Regions from separate parts of the Secundilactobacillus paracollinoides genome, predicted to be linked through region 2. Evidence: riboswitches for the same ligand, from Rfam matches in the RefSeq annotation. Region 2 holds a riboswitch; the other holds the start of a gene.
The links. Region 2 has a riboswitch for thiamine pyrophosphate ahead of thiM (hydroxyethylthiazole kinase). Riboswitches for the same ligand answer to the same signal wherever they lie in the genome.
Positions count from the first base shown of each region.

Region 1: linked by a shared signal. The riboswitch ahead of AYR61_RS08280 (ECF transporter S component) and the one ahead of thiM (hydroxyethylthiazole kinase) in region 2 are both predicted to bind thiamine pyrophosphate.

Region 1 is NZ_CP014912.1:1,948,088-1,955,419, reverse strand. It holds gene ltrA (group II intron reverse transcriptase/maturase) at 1-218, opposite strand, end outside; gene pyrE (orotate phosphoribosyltransferase) at 702-1,337, opposite strand; gene pyrF (orotidine-5'-phosphate decarboxylase) at 1,340-2,050, opposite strand; gene AYR61_RS08285 (MFS transporter) at 3,030-4,262, shown strand; TPP riboswitch at 4,312-4,401, shown strand; gene AYR61_RS08280 (ECF transporter S component) at 4,512-5,084, shown strand; gene AYR61_RS08275 (ABC transporter ATP-binding protein) at 5,100-6,539, shown strand; gene AYR61_RS08270 (energy-coupling factor transporter transmembrane component T family protein) at 6,536-7,198, shown strand; gene AYR61_RS08265 (hypothetical protein) at 7,264-7,332, shown strand, end outside.
Region 2 is NZ_CP014912.1:547,028-554,359, forward strand. It holds gene AYR61_RS02185 (lectin-like domain-containing protein) at 1-3,382, opposite strand, end outside; gene thiE (thiamine phosphate synthase) at 4,059-4,703, opposite strand; partial or broken gene thiD (bifunctional hydroxymethylpyrimidine kinase/phosphomethylpyrimidine kinase) at 4,696-5,501, opposite strand; gene thiM (hydroxyethylthiazole kinase) at 5,517-6,308, opposite strand; TPP riboswitch at 6,422-6,525, opposite strand; gene AYR61_RS02205 (oxidoreductase) at 6,550-7,332, opposite strand, start outside.

The DNA.
Region 1 (7,332 bases), 1.4 Mb from region 2:
ACGGTCATTCCGTCTAGTCCTGCTGCACCTTTGTTTCTGCAGACGCGAAGATAAGCCTCGTTCAGGTTATTTCGGTCTAAGACTAACTCTTGAAACTTAGTGCCGTTCATCATCGTATTTTCACCAGAGTCAGTGCTACGCACCCCGACTTGTTCTTGGGCTTCCAGTCCTACTGTCCGCCGGCGGTCAGCTTTTTCTGTATTCTGCGGTTGTTGCACTGTCTCCACCTCCAATATCAATGATGACCTATTATTGTTCAGCCCTTCGTGGCAGATACCACTACTATGGCCTCGGCTGACTCCTGTATCGTTCTGCACCACATCACTGCGATGTTTGTTCCTGTGGCGCTTAGCGCGCCTCTTGTCGGGAACGTACGATACAGGCCTCCCCGGGTAAGAACGCCCACTTTCGTACCATGTCATTGCCAGCTTTACTGCGATGGCCTCGAGTAGTATTGGACTTTGGTTTGTTTGGCAACCTCGTCCGACCAACACAGCCTTATAGCTGATTCTTGTACATCAATGCGGTACTTTGTCGCCGACTTCCTTCAGATTCCACCTCACGATGGACACCCTTGTCATTGACTTGCGGTTCCGACTACTACGGCCCGAAACGGACTTTCACCGTCTAGTTGGCGCCCATGCCGGGCGCACCACAAAAACCGGCCAGACAGGTGTGATCACTAGTCAGCCGGTTAGGTGTTACTTATTCCAGTGCCAAGGGTCTTCACGCCACTGCTTCAACGACGCGAGTTCCGTTGCGTTAATATCGTACTTCTCATTTGCGACTTCAATTAGGGTGCTGTAATTGGTCAGTGTGTGCAGCGATAACCCCGCATCAGCAAAGTTTTTCACGTGGTCTGGCAGTTCGTACGAGAAGATAGCGACAATGCCAAGAACCGTCGCGCCAACAGCTTGAACGGCTTTAGCGGCGCCCAGAACACTACCGCCTGTCGAGATGAGGTCGTCGATCAACACAACGTTGTCATCAGCCGTAATTTGACCTTCAATTTGTTTGCCAGTCCCGTGATCTTTAGGCTTAGCGCGCACATAACTCATGGGCAGGTTCAAGCGGTCAGCGGCAAGTGCGGCGTGGGGAATCCCTGCGGTCGCGACACCAGCAATGACGGTCGCCGTTGGGAACTGTTCTGAAATGAGCGCGGTCAAGCCGTCAGCGATGTGGGTCCGAACTTCGGGAAACGCAATGGTGCGACGATTATCTGTATAGATGGGCGCCTTGATCCCGCTCGCCCACAAGAAGGGTTTATTCGGTGATAGGGTCACCGCGTTAATATCAAGAAGATCGGCTGCGATTTGTTTTTCTACTGATACTGTCATGTTTAAAGTCCCCATTCCTTTGCGATTGTCTGGTAAGCGGCAACTGGATCAGCTGCCTTAGTGATCGACCGGCCAACGACTAACCCGTTGCTGCCAAGGTCAGCCGCTTTGGCTGGCGTGACGACCCGTTTTTGGTCATCAGCACTATCGGTGGCAAGTCGAATCCCTGGGTTAATACACAGAAAGTCATCGTTCGTGGCTTCGTGAATCATCGGATCTTCCAAAGCAGACGAGATAACACCGTCCGCCCCACTGGATTGAGCAAGCTGCGCATAGTGCACAACTGAGGATTTTAGTGTTACTGGAATCAGCTGCTCGGTTTGCATCTGCTCTTCCGACGTTGAGGTCAGCTGGGTGACGGCCAGCAGTTTGGCCGGCGCAACCCCCGCCTGTTGGCTCCCGTTCACAAGACCGCGCTTAGCAGCCCGAATCATTTCGGATCCGCCCGCAGCGTGCACGGTGACCATTGAGACTTCTTGTTGGCCTAATTGAAACATTGCCTGTTCAACAGTGTTGGGAATATCGTATAATTTCAGATCCAAAAAGATGTGGATACCGCGCTGACGTAACGCTTGAATAATCTTCGGCCCTTCAAAGTAAAACAGCTCCATCCCAACTTTCACAAACAGTTGGTCCTGATGTTCAAACTGATCAATAAAGGTATAAACCTCGTCACCCGTCTTAAAATCCAACGCAATAATAATTGGCCGCATCTGTACCACCTTTCCTTTTTTCGCAAAACGAAAAAACCGTCCAGCCCTCGGCTAAACGGTTTGCAGTTAAATCCCACCTGTTGCGTAACAACAGTGGGTTATTCCGGTCACCTTTTTAGTCTCACAGGGCTAAATTAAAGAACTCTTTATGACAGTGTAGCGCAGGACATTTTAGGCGTCAAGGTCAAAGTGTGTCGCAAAACAGGTGTGTGCTGATTTTGTCCATTGTTCAATGAGTTAAATACTGCTAACATGTCGCTCCGTTCCGCCGGTCGGCCCTGCAGGCTGAGGTGGGTCGCTCTGGGGAGTTATTGAATGTCTTGTCCGAAATTCAAGGATCTCCTACGTCTCCCGTGTTCGTAACCGGCCAAAAGACAGCCGCTAACGAACACCGACACCACAGCCTGCAATGCCGACCGGCTCCACTACGCTATGATACTTGTCATGGTCTTCTTGGTTAGTGAGTCTTCAAAAGCGGTGTCATGAATCCTGTTAATTAATCTTTCCAGTGGCTAGCATATTGTGCGAAGCATTGCTGTCTATGGGTTTACTAGCAGTTGAGGGCGGATTCTCCGCAAACTAGGGCTAACGCCATGGCGATGTTTAGCTAATGGTAAAAAGGTAGCTCAACGTCAGTGGAATGGAGTAATTTGGCAGGTTGTCGTGGTGTCGACATCAGTTAGCGACCGTACTTTGGTCGGTTACTGATGTGCGAGACGATGAAGATCCATTCGAGAGCTGCGCAGCAGGAATCGAATTAGCTGCATCGCGAGCCACTTCGACAGCCTGCCAAATTGCGGAATGCAACGGACTCGCCCACCCCTTTCCAGCATCCCAACAATCACCAATAAGCAACGCATTATCTCAAAATAATAGTTGCACGATCAAAAAATCTATGCCACAATACAACCAACAAAGGACGGTTGTGGCCGTCAAAAATAACGAGTGCCTGTGAGCATTCATTTTGGAGAAATTGAATATGGAAACAACTGTACATGACCACGCGTTAACCACCAACCAAAAGTGGACGATTGCCTCAACGTCAGCTGGATTTGCTTTGGAGAATATGGATGTGTTATTTCTCTCGTTTGCACTTTCGTCGATCATCGCTGAATTACACATCAGCGGTGCTCAAGCTGGATTGATTTCATCGATCACCAATTTGGGGATGTTAGCGGGTGGTATTTTGTTTGGCGTCATTGCGGACCGGTTTGGGCGGGTCAGGACATTTTCGCACACTGTGTTTATTTTTGCGATTGCAACGGCGCTGATGTACTTTGCAAGTAACATCACGCTCATCTATGCCTGCCGGTTCTTAGCAGGCGTCGGTGCCGGTGGTGAATACGGTGTCGGCATTACGCTGATTGCAGAAAATTTCAAGCACAAAAATATTGGTAAAATGACCTCGGTTGCTGCCATCGGTGGTCAAATTGGGGCAATCTTAGCCGCAATTTGCGCGTCGTTGATCATCCCAACGCTGGGCTGGCGGGCACTGTTCTTGTTCGGGCTGATTCCAGTGGTGCTGACCTACTTTATTCGGCGTCACTTACACGAATCTGATGAGTTTATTGCTGCTAAAAACGCCGTTAAAGATCCGCGGAAACGGGTTCGGATCAGCGCCCTTTTTAAGACACCGCAACTCGCTTATCAATCCGTTGCATTAATGGTCATGGTTATCGTACAAATTGCCGGCTACTTTGGCCTGATGAACTGGTTGCCCTCTATCATGCAACAAAAACTCGGTCTCAGCGTTTCTGGCTCCTCCCTCTGGATGATTGCCACAATTGTCGGGATGAGTATTGGGATGCTGACGTTTGGCTCTATTCTGGATTACTTCGGACCGCGGCGTGCATTCGGCATCTTTCTGTTATGTTCAGCCGTTTCTGTCTTCGGTATCACGCTGGCGTTTAACGAACTCACCCTGCTGTTTGCCGGTGCAATTCTCGGCTTCTTTTCAAACGGGATGTTTGGCGGTTATGGTGCCGTCATTAGCCGGCTTTATCCAACGGAGATCCGGTCAACTGCTAACAACGTGATCGTCAATGTTGGTCGAGCAATCGGTGGTTTTTCATCCGTCGTCATTGGCTTCCTGATGGACCGCTACTCGCTGACTGTCGTCATGGGCTTCCTGGCCGTTCTCTACGTCATCAGCTTCATCACCATGTTGACGATTCCAAGCCTTCGCAGACTTGGTCAAGTTAATGAAGGTTAGGGTCGTTGATTGCATTTGAAATCGTTTCCGTGTAAAATGGTGCTAAACTAAACGTTATCTGGGGTGCCTTTTGGCTGAGATACACCCATTGAACCTGATCTGGTCAGTACCAGCGTAGGGAGAATAATGAATGAACTGTGCAATTTTTGAAATCATAAAAAGCCAAAAGGACGTTTTCAGGATAACTGAAGGCGCCCTTTTTTTGCAGTCAGATCTCGTTTAGTACCAAAAATTTTAGGAGGTATCATCATGAAACGTTCAAATGCTTGGCATTTACGCGACATTATCTTATTAGCTTTAATTGCGATCTTCTGCGGTGTTATTTTTTGGGTGATCGGTCCGCTCTATAACATTTTGACCGTTGCTTTAACGCCAGTTGGCCTTGGACCGGCTGCAAACGACATTCTCATGGGCGTCTGGTGCATGGCTGGTCCCCTGGCCGGCATCATCTTCAAGCGAATCGGTGCCGCCTTTCTTGGTGAATTCTTAGGGTCCGTTGTTGAGATGTTTCTCGGCGGCCAATGGGGCGCTAGCACGATGATCTCTGGCGTTGTCCAAGGGATTGCATCCGAACTTGGGTTTACCTTTACCGGCTACAAGAACTTCAACTGGTTAGGTCTTAACATGAGTGTGCTGACGACAACGATCATCACCTTTGCTTGGGACATGGCACGAAACGGTTACGCCAGCTACCACTTCGGCTTACTGATTGCGCTGTTCATTATCCGGCTGATCTCAATGTGGGTCTTTGGCGGATTATTATCAAAAGCCATCACCAACCTGCTAGACCGTACGCATCTGTTGCAAACACAAACTCGCTAGAATTGAGGTTTTATAATGGCTACCGTGTCTGTTAACCACCTATCATTTGCATATACTGCTGAGGATGAAACACCCAAGGCCACGCTGACCGATCTCTCGATGACGTTTAAGAACGGCGCGTTTACCCTGCTCACTGGGCCATCAGGGTCTGGTAAATCAACCCTTTTGAAACTCATTGCCGGGTTGTACCCAGCCTTTTCCGGCAAAGTAACTCACGGGACGCTGACGCTGAATGACCAGCCATTGTCAGCAATTACGCCGACGAAGCGTAGTCAATTGGTGGCCATGATGTTTCAAAATCCCAATCAGCAATTCGCAATGGATACCGTGGAAAACGAACTGATTTTTGCGTTAGAAAACCAACAATTAGCCCCATCAGATATTCCGCCGCGCATCGACAAGGCACTGGATTTTCTTGAAATCACAGCGTTACGCGACCGCGTGCTCAGCACGTTATCGGGCGGTGAAAAACAAAAGGTGGCCCTTGCCGTCATCGTTGCAATGGATTCTGATACGATTCTCCTCGACGAACCATTTGCCAGCGTGGACCCTGAGGCCCGCCAACTGTTGCTGGGTAAACTCTCTCAGTTGCAACGTGAACAGCATAAAACGATAATTTTAGCCGACCACGATTTGGAAGATTACGGTCGCTACATTGACCAACTGATCGTGATGAATGCTGACGGCACCGCGTTGACACGCCTTTCAGATGCTGAAAAAGACCAGCGATTGGCGGACTTCAGCCGGAGTAAGACCGACCAGGTAACATTCGCACTGCCAACCCAAACGGAAGACCCAGCAATTCAACTCAGTGGCCTTAAATTAACGGCCGGCACCCGAACGCTGCTTGACCAGGATCAGTTTACGTTCTATCAAAATCGGATTACATTACTGACTGGCCCCAATGGCGTCGGTAAATCAACACTGCTTGACGCGATGGCAAAGCTTCATCCGTACGCTGGTTCCATTCAAGTCAAAAATCAAGAAGTTCATAAGTGGGCGAAACGCAAATTCTATCACCATCTCGGCATCGTGTTTCAAGACGCCGAAGAGCAATTTTTAAACGTCACCATGGCAGAGGAGCTTGCACTGTCGACGAAGAACAGTCAACAAGCTGCGTACTTTAAAGACCGCTTGCCAGCCATGTTGCGCCAGTTACGGCTAGATGGTATGGCTGAGCACGTCGTCTATTCTCTGAGCGGTGGTCAGAAAAAGAAGCTGCAAATTCTTGAAATGCTGATGATGGGCACGCCAATTTTGTTATTCGATGAACCGTTTACGGGATTGGACTTCAGGTCGATGCAACAGGTCATCGTGCTGATGAAACAGGTTGCGCACGACTGCCATCAGACCTACATTATCGTTAGCCATCAGCTGTACGGCATTGCAGACCTGATCGACTATCACGTTCAATTGCGCGATCAGCAGCTCACTTACGAGGAGGCCCTGTCATGAACCCAACATTTAAATTTGCGCTGGCGGTGTTGATTGCACTTGAAATTTCATTCACCAGCGTGTGGGTGATCAACGTCGTGCTGGCGGTGTTGGGGCTGCTTGTCATTTTGTGGCACCGGACCCCATTAAAACGAGTTGGCCTGTTGCTGCTCGTACCACTGATTCCGGCAACGGCACTGGCTGTTGCCATGTTGATGCAGGGCCGTGGCGACAACAATGTGCACTTCGCCACCGTTTTGTTCACCCGGATCTACGCCTACGTCTTTGTAGGGTCCGCTGCTACGTTAACGACCCCTATTCAAACGTTGGTGATGTCATTGGAACAAAACGTGCACGTTCCCAGCAAATTTGCCTATGGTTTTCTCGGTGCTTTCAATCTCATGCCGAAAATCGTCAGTGAGGTTGCAACGATTCGTGCCGCTGGGCAAATGCGTGGCCAGGTCTTACATTTCTGGTCGCCGCAGTTATATTTCAAGGCCATCCTGGCCTCACTGAACTGGTCTGAAAACCTCGCTGATGCCATGACATCCCACGGTTTTGTCGAGGATGCGGCCAGAACCCACCTCACTGTTATCACAATTAAATGGTGGGATTGGGTGCTCGTCATTGTGCCACTACTGGTGCTTCAAGTTGGGCTGTTTGCCGTTCATTTACCGTAATCTCATTATTTTCTAACCCAGTTTTCAAAAAAGTTATATAATGATGACAAAAGAAGGTGATGGATATGAAACAAAGTTCACTCAAGTTTACAACGTTATTTGGTGTTATCGTGATCGTTATCGGTGTCATCCTT
Region 2 (7,332 bases):
GCAGTGGCTTGTCCGTTGTAATTGGTTCGCCGGTTTTACTGCTAATCGGCACAATTGTCACCGTTTGTTTAGTTGGCGTATAGGTAACCGTTTGGGTGCCATCTGTTGATTGAATCTTAACTTTTTGATCCGTGGTATATCCCGGGATCACTGGTGCGTCAACATTTGTGTTAGTGTCCCCTGAAACAGTTAAGATCGTCCCATCTGTGATAACCATTTGTGTGCCATCACTTGAAACTGGGTTAACAGTCACCGTTTGTTGTGTTGGCGTATAAACGATGGTCGTGGTCGTACCATTTGCGGCTGGAATTTCAACTTGAGTTGTTGGTTCATACCCTGAGATTTTCGGAGCGTCAACCTTACTGTCTGTGCTCCCTTTTACTGTTAAATCAGTGCCGTCATCAACCTTGATCACCGTTTCACCTTGCACATCCTGCAAAACTGGAACGACCGTCACCTTTTGTTCAGTCGGCGTGTATTCAACGATAGAAACCTCATCAGCCGTTACTTTCTGATCTTTATTGGCAGGCTCATACCCAGGAATATTAGGTATCGTAATGGGTGTTCCAACTCTCCCATGTTCACTTACAGGATCAGTCAATTTTTTACCACCATTATGAGTGGGATAAACAGTATAATCGATTTCTTCCCCTGGAACGCTAATAATAACTGTCGTACCGGTCTTTTGGGCATCTGACAGCCCATTCTCAGCCCCCGTCATCACTACAGTATCATCAGTCGTAACGCCTGTCTTCCCCAACACTTGCGCGCCAGACAATTGGCTGCCCTGAGGAACATTGAGAAAAATCGTTTTTAATTCTCCAGTCGTTGAGTCAATAATGTCATTTAAATCCACGCCGGTGAGTGTCTCAATGACCTGACCATTTTGATCCATGACTTTGACTGTGGCATTCGTGTAATCGTAACTGTCATCCCTCGGCAACAACGTCATATCAACCATGTACGAATTACCATCGTTCTGCCAAGTATTCGTGTTAGTGGTCTTGTTAGCCGTATCCGTAAAACTAATGTTGCCAGTGTCTGAATTACTGATGACGTTTTTAGAAAGCGTGCTATCGTCACCATTGGTTTCAATTTGAATGACTGGTACGACGGATAACGTACCGTTGCTTTGAGTGGTCAGTTCGATGAGGTTAACCGTCACGTTATCGGCGTCGCCATCCACGAAGGTGATTTTACCGTTCATTGCCTGACCGTCTGCCAAGCCATAAACAGTGCCATCATCTGCCGTATAGGTACCATCGTCAGTCGTCACAAATGGTACGTCACTCGAAATTTCCTCTTGCCCAGACACAATTTTCGTCGCCACCGTTTTTCCTGTGGTCGTGTCCACATAAGTGAGGGTTGCATCCTTCGCGGGAATCGCGGTGTAAGTAACCGGCGTCTTAACTGTAATTGATCCGTCAGCATTCACAAGACCCTGCGTAGTCGTTTCAGTTGTAGTATAAACTGTCCCATTTCCGTCTGTGTATGTGCCAGGAATGTGTTTAACCGTGACTGTTTCCCCAACGGATCCAGAAACATCTGAGATTGTGACAGTGCCACTAGTCTCATCGCCGTTTGTTTGAACAAGCGTTGTTGGAACCGTTACAGTCGTTTTAATCGTGTTTGGTTCGTAAGTCACTAACAGTGTATTATCCGCAGCTGCCCGTGATACGGTCATGATAACTTGATCAGCCGCAATTTTCTGACCATTCAAGGTGATTTGTGACACGTGGTAGCCCTGCAGCTTTGGCAGTGTCAGGTTCACATCACTGGCAGTCGTCCCATCTGGGCTCACTGCCAGCGTATCACCAATATTCGCGCTGACGTTGGAGGTTTGCAGTTCGGGTGCATCCGTGCCGTTGACGTGATAGTCGATGGTGACAAGCTGAGACTTCACATTTCCAGTAAAGCTGTCAACCGTGGCAACAGTTGTTGCAGTTTGATTGCCATTGGATGAAATCAAACCAATACTAGAATTCGTTGAAGCCGTGTATTTAGTGGAAATGGTAAACCCATTTTTGTAGGCGTCACTATCATTGCCGTACCAGGTCACCGTCAAAGTCCCACTCACGGTTCCCGTTGTTGGATCAAGCGTGGTCAAATCTGGTTTCCAAGTGGCAACAAAGTGTTCACCAGATGCGTTAGCTGCGGTGGAAGACCCTACTGCACTCGATGGTGAATAAGCCTTCTCTGAGTCCACGTCTGGAGTGACAACGGACCCATCTGCATTGGTGGTCACAAATTTAACAACAGCTTGATTCAAACCATCATTTCGGATTGCCGCTCCGCCAGCACTCGTATCTTGACTGCCATTTGTACCAGTCACATCAAGTGCAACCCCATTTTCCGGGTGACCGTTTTTGTTAATCCAACGATTTCCAATCACTTGTAACGTGCCTGGATCGTTATCAAGACCGCTAGCAGTGGAAACGGGTTCGTCAGCAACCTCAGTGTAGTTCACACCGTTGGCAGCTTTTCCAGTTTGAGATTGTGTGTTGTAATGCGTATCAATAACTGCCGCAATCGAATTGCCAACACCACCGATACCGAATGCATTGCCATCGCCACCTAAACCAAGTTGGTCCTGGGTGGCTCCTGAAATCACAATTCCTGCCCCATCACCAAGTTGCCAACCACTAAATCCAACACCCCAGTCCGAATCATTATCGGCATTCGTATCTGTGGCATCCGCTGTAGCGTCATCGTCCTTACTGAATTTAAAGGACCCACTCATCTCCCAATCATGAGTCATATCAACATCGTTATTGAAGATGATGTTCCCGGCCTTATTTTTAACAGTATCCTGGGTTAACGTAAAACTACCGTCTGTTTCATCCGCGGTAGTCGTTGGCGATTTACTGGTTGACGTTTTCCCATCATTTTTAATGGCCGATTCTCCCGGAGTAAAGTACTCCGAAGACGATTGCGAATCCGTTGCTGTAATTGGCCGTGTTGCATCAACCGGCGTGGTACTCGTTTCACTACCATCACCTTTTAACGTGTCATTCTCGTTAGTAGTGGATACTGAGTTTGGTTCGGCAGGTGTATCCGTTGTTGTGGTGCCATCAATCTGTGGCGCTGGCTGATCAACTGGTGCCTCCTGTGATGTAACGTCACTGGTTGAATCAGTTGATCCAGTCGCCGGCTCAGACGGTGTCGCTTGCTGATCCATTGGAACATCAGTAACCGTTGTGTCGGCGTATGCCGTACCAGCCATCCCTAAACTAAGGCCGATACCAACCGCAACCGTAACGACCATGACCCCTAAGACCCATTTGCTGACCAGCCACTTTGTCTTTGACTTATACAATTTGAACCGTGCGTTATCGTTTAAAACTTTTGTTTGTTGCTGTTGATTATGTCGACTAAATTTCATAAATGCCATCTCCCCGAAAATGGTGCTTACTCGTTAGTTAACGAGTAATACAGTGAACCCCATTAAATATTTACTGAGTTAAAGATAGCACATTTTTGAATTTAGCGAACGCTGTACGTAACATTTGTAATACATATGTAATTTTTATGTAATATTAAATTCACTTATACATTTAATAAATACAATCACTAAAAATAAGTAAGACACCACGCCTGTTAAATGGGGATTCAGGGCGTATTCTGATAAGCAGTATTGTCCAACCGCTTTCATGATAAGTCACGATTAGCAACACATTGTGGTTTTTGTCGTGCATTATTTGAGGCTATTTTTGTTGTCTTAGATCGTCATACAGTTTCATTAAGCTTATTTTATTTTAATTAAATTCTTAAAGATACATCTTGGGAAATGCTGGGTGAAATTGGTGGGTTGAAATATTACAAAAATTTTGGGAGCGGCGTCTTTTAGAGACTAAAAACACGACTGGTTATTTCGAGAAGTCGAAATTACTCGTCGTGTTTTTTTGCGTTTTATTGTTTTGCTTTCTTAGCTTCTGTGCCGAAACGCGTTCCAGGAGGCAAGAGGTTGCACCTAAGCGACTTCAGGCACAAATTCCAGAACCGTGAATTTCTGCCTGAAGTCGCTTAGGCTCCACCTCTTAACCGCCTCCTTCCACGCTCTAGGCCTCTTTCATCGCCTTCACAACCCCGCCAATATCCGAACTGCCCGCAATCATCGAAATAACTGACGACCCTGCCGCACCCGTTTGGATCACGGCTGGCAACTGATCAACCGTAATGCCGCCGATGCCGACCACTGGCCGCGTTGCCAGCTCAACCAGATGCTGCAATCCTGCTAACCCAATGACTGGGTCAGCATCCGCCTTTGATCCCGTTGGGAAGACCGGACCGCTGCCGTAATAGGCGATGCCCTCAATGGCATTTGCTGCCTTAATCTCAGTCTCGTTTGAACATGAAAGGCCAATGAACGCCTGGTCTCCCATCTCAGCGATGACCGACTGCACACCTTCATCCGACTGGCCAACATGGATGCCATCAGCGTGAACGCGTTTCGCCAGGTCAACGTCATCATCCACAATAAATGGGACGTACGCCAAGTGACACAAGTCTTTCAACCGTTTTGCGACCGTTAATCGCGTTTCCGGTGTCAGCGTTGAACCGGCGCCTTTATCCCGAAACTGATAGGCTGTAATGCCTGCTCGCAATGCGGTCTGCACCGTCTCGACCAGATCTTGATCCGGTCTCAGGTCTTGGGTGCCACAGATGAAGTAAGCCTTTAACATTGATGGTTCAAAACTAATCATTAGCGTGCGCCTCCCCATATGCCCAGTGGTTCAGCGGGCCATGACCATGACCAACTTGAATCGTGTTACGAATAGCTGCTTCAACATAATCCTTAGCAATTCGAATCGCCGTTTCAATGCTATTCCCCTTCGCAATTTCAGCGGTCATGGCACTCGATAACGTATCGCCGGTCCCGTGGGTGCGCACTGTATCGACACGCGGTGCTGACAGCCAGAAATCCTTGCCAGATTCCAGCAGCACGTAATCGCGAACCGTGTCGGTGTTGCCGTGGCCACCCTTGATAATGATGTTTTTAGTGCCGGCAGCCTGCAACTGTTGGGCAGCTTCACGCATGGCGGCATCGCTCTTGATGCTCAAGCCAGTCAGGCGCTCGGCTTCAGGCAGGTTGGGGGTGACGATCGTTGCCAGCGGGAGCAGATCGCGTCGTCGGCCAGCAGCGCTGCCCCACCCTTCGCAATCATGACCGGGTCCACCACAACTGGGCCAAAATCATATTTTTTCAGATTATCCACAACGATGTCCACATGCTCGGCATCCGCCAACATGCCCGTCTTGCAGGCTTTGATTGCTAAATCATCCGCCAGTGAAGCGAACTGTTCATCAATAATTTTCTTTGGCAGCGCCATAAAATCCTGGACGCCCAGCGTATTTTGCGCCGTTACGGCAACGATGACCGCCGAGCTAAACACGTGGCGCTCCTGCATGGTCTTCAGATCAGCCATCACACCGGCACCGCCACCGGAATCAGTCCCCGCAATCGTTAGGGTCTGGGGAAACGAATTAACCTCTTCACTCACTATTGTTCACGCCTTTCAGTCAAACTTCGCAATTTTTTCAATATCCGCAACAGAAACCAGATGGAGCGCATCCATCAGCTGGGCCGCAAAGGTGCCGGGACGTTCTTCGCCCAATTGGTTGGCAACGATCTCCCCCGTGGCAGCAAACACAAGGCAAGCCGTCTGCGCTGCTTCAAAGTAATCGCCATCACTTACGGCACAAAAGGCGCCCACGATACTGCTCAACATGTCACCAGATCCAACGTGGAGCTGGAACAGTGGTGTCCCATTTTGCACGCGAACCACGCGCTCACCATCCGTGATGTAGTCCGTTTCGCCACTTAAAATGACGACAGCGTGCTGTTTCTTAGCGCATGTCTTCGCAATTTCTGCCAAATCAGCATTGCCAGATCCAGCATCGATGCCCTTAGCGTCCCATGCAACTTCCGCCAGCGCCGCAATTTCACCGGCGTTACCGCGGATCACGTCCACCTGGAACTGGCGCATCAAATCAGCGGCTACTTGTTTCCGGTAACTAATTGCACCAACAGCAACTGGATCCAGCACAAGCGGCCGGTGTTGCGCATTGGCGGCCTGGCCCATGGCTAAAATATGGTCGACCTGAGGCTTTGAAAACGCGCCAAGATTCAGTGCAACTGCTGAACTAATCCCCACCATCTCGTCGGTTTCAGCAATCTCTTCGGACATGATCGGTGACGCCCCAATAGCATTGATGCCGTTGGCCACATCCTGCACCGTCACAAAGTTCGAAATGTTTAACACCACTGGGTTCTTTTCTCGAATCTCATCCAATAAACTAATTTTCATGTTGCTAACCTCCGCTACGTGTCTAATACACGTGAATTATGGTTTAAAACAACGTTGTGCGCAAAAAAGAGCCGAACAAGAACGTCTCTTGTTCGACCCACTTCCGGTTACCCGGTCATCGATGAACACGTTCCTACGCAAGCATTACCTTACAGGTTCAAAGGGATAGACGTTACCGCCATCTCAGCCCCGTTACGGGACACCCCTCGTGTTGTTTGTCTTAATCATACCTGTAACCGTTTTACTCGTCAACTTCTGAAGCGTCGTCGAAATCTGGGTTATCAGGGTCTGTCTTATTGTTTTGATACTTCAATGCCAACTTGCCGCTTTGTCGCAGCAGAAAGTCCATGGCACTGTCCGGCAACACCCGCCGTGCAAACGCACCAACCGGCGCACCGCCGCCAACCGCATAGCGGGCACGTGGTCGTCTCACAGTCGCCGCAAAAGTAACCTTGCGCGCAATCACTGACGGCTCAGACCCAAACTCGCTGATGGTCTTTAAAAAAGCACCCGCTTCTGCGGACAACTCTTGGTAAGGGCCATCGCCAGCGACGTCAGCCAACTGTTCGGCTGAAATCTTAGCCCAGTCTGACTTAATGTCACCCGGTTCGATCACGATGACCTTGATACCAAAGTCTGCCAGTTCAAGCCGCATTGCGTCACTGATGCCTTCAATCGCAAACTTTGACCCGACATACCAGCCACCCAATGGATTGGCAATCTTGCCGTCCAGGGAACTAATATTGATGATCCGCCCATCCTGCTGCTGACGCATGATTGGCAGAACTGCCTTACTCATTTCAGTCACACCAAACACGTTGACATCAAACTGTTGATGCGCCTTTTCCAGCGGTACCTCTTCGATGGCACCAAACACCCCGTAACCGGCATTATTGACCAACACATCAAGCCGACCCTCGTCCGCCGCAATTTGTTTGACAACGGTCTGAATATTATCGGTATCTGTGACGTCCAAATAAGTGGTGTGAATGCCGAGCGCTTCAAGGCCGCCCATTTGGTACAC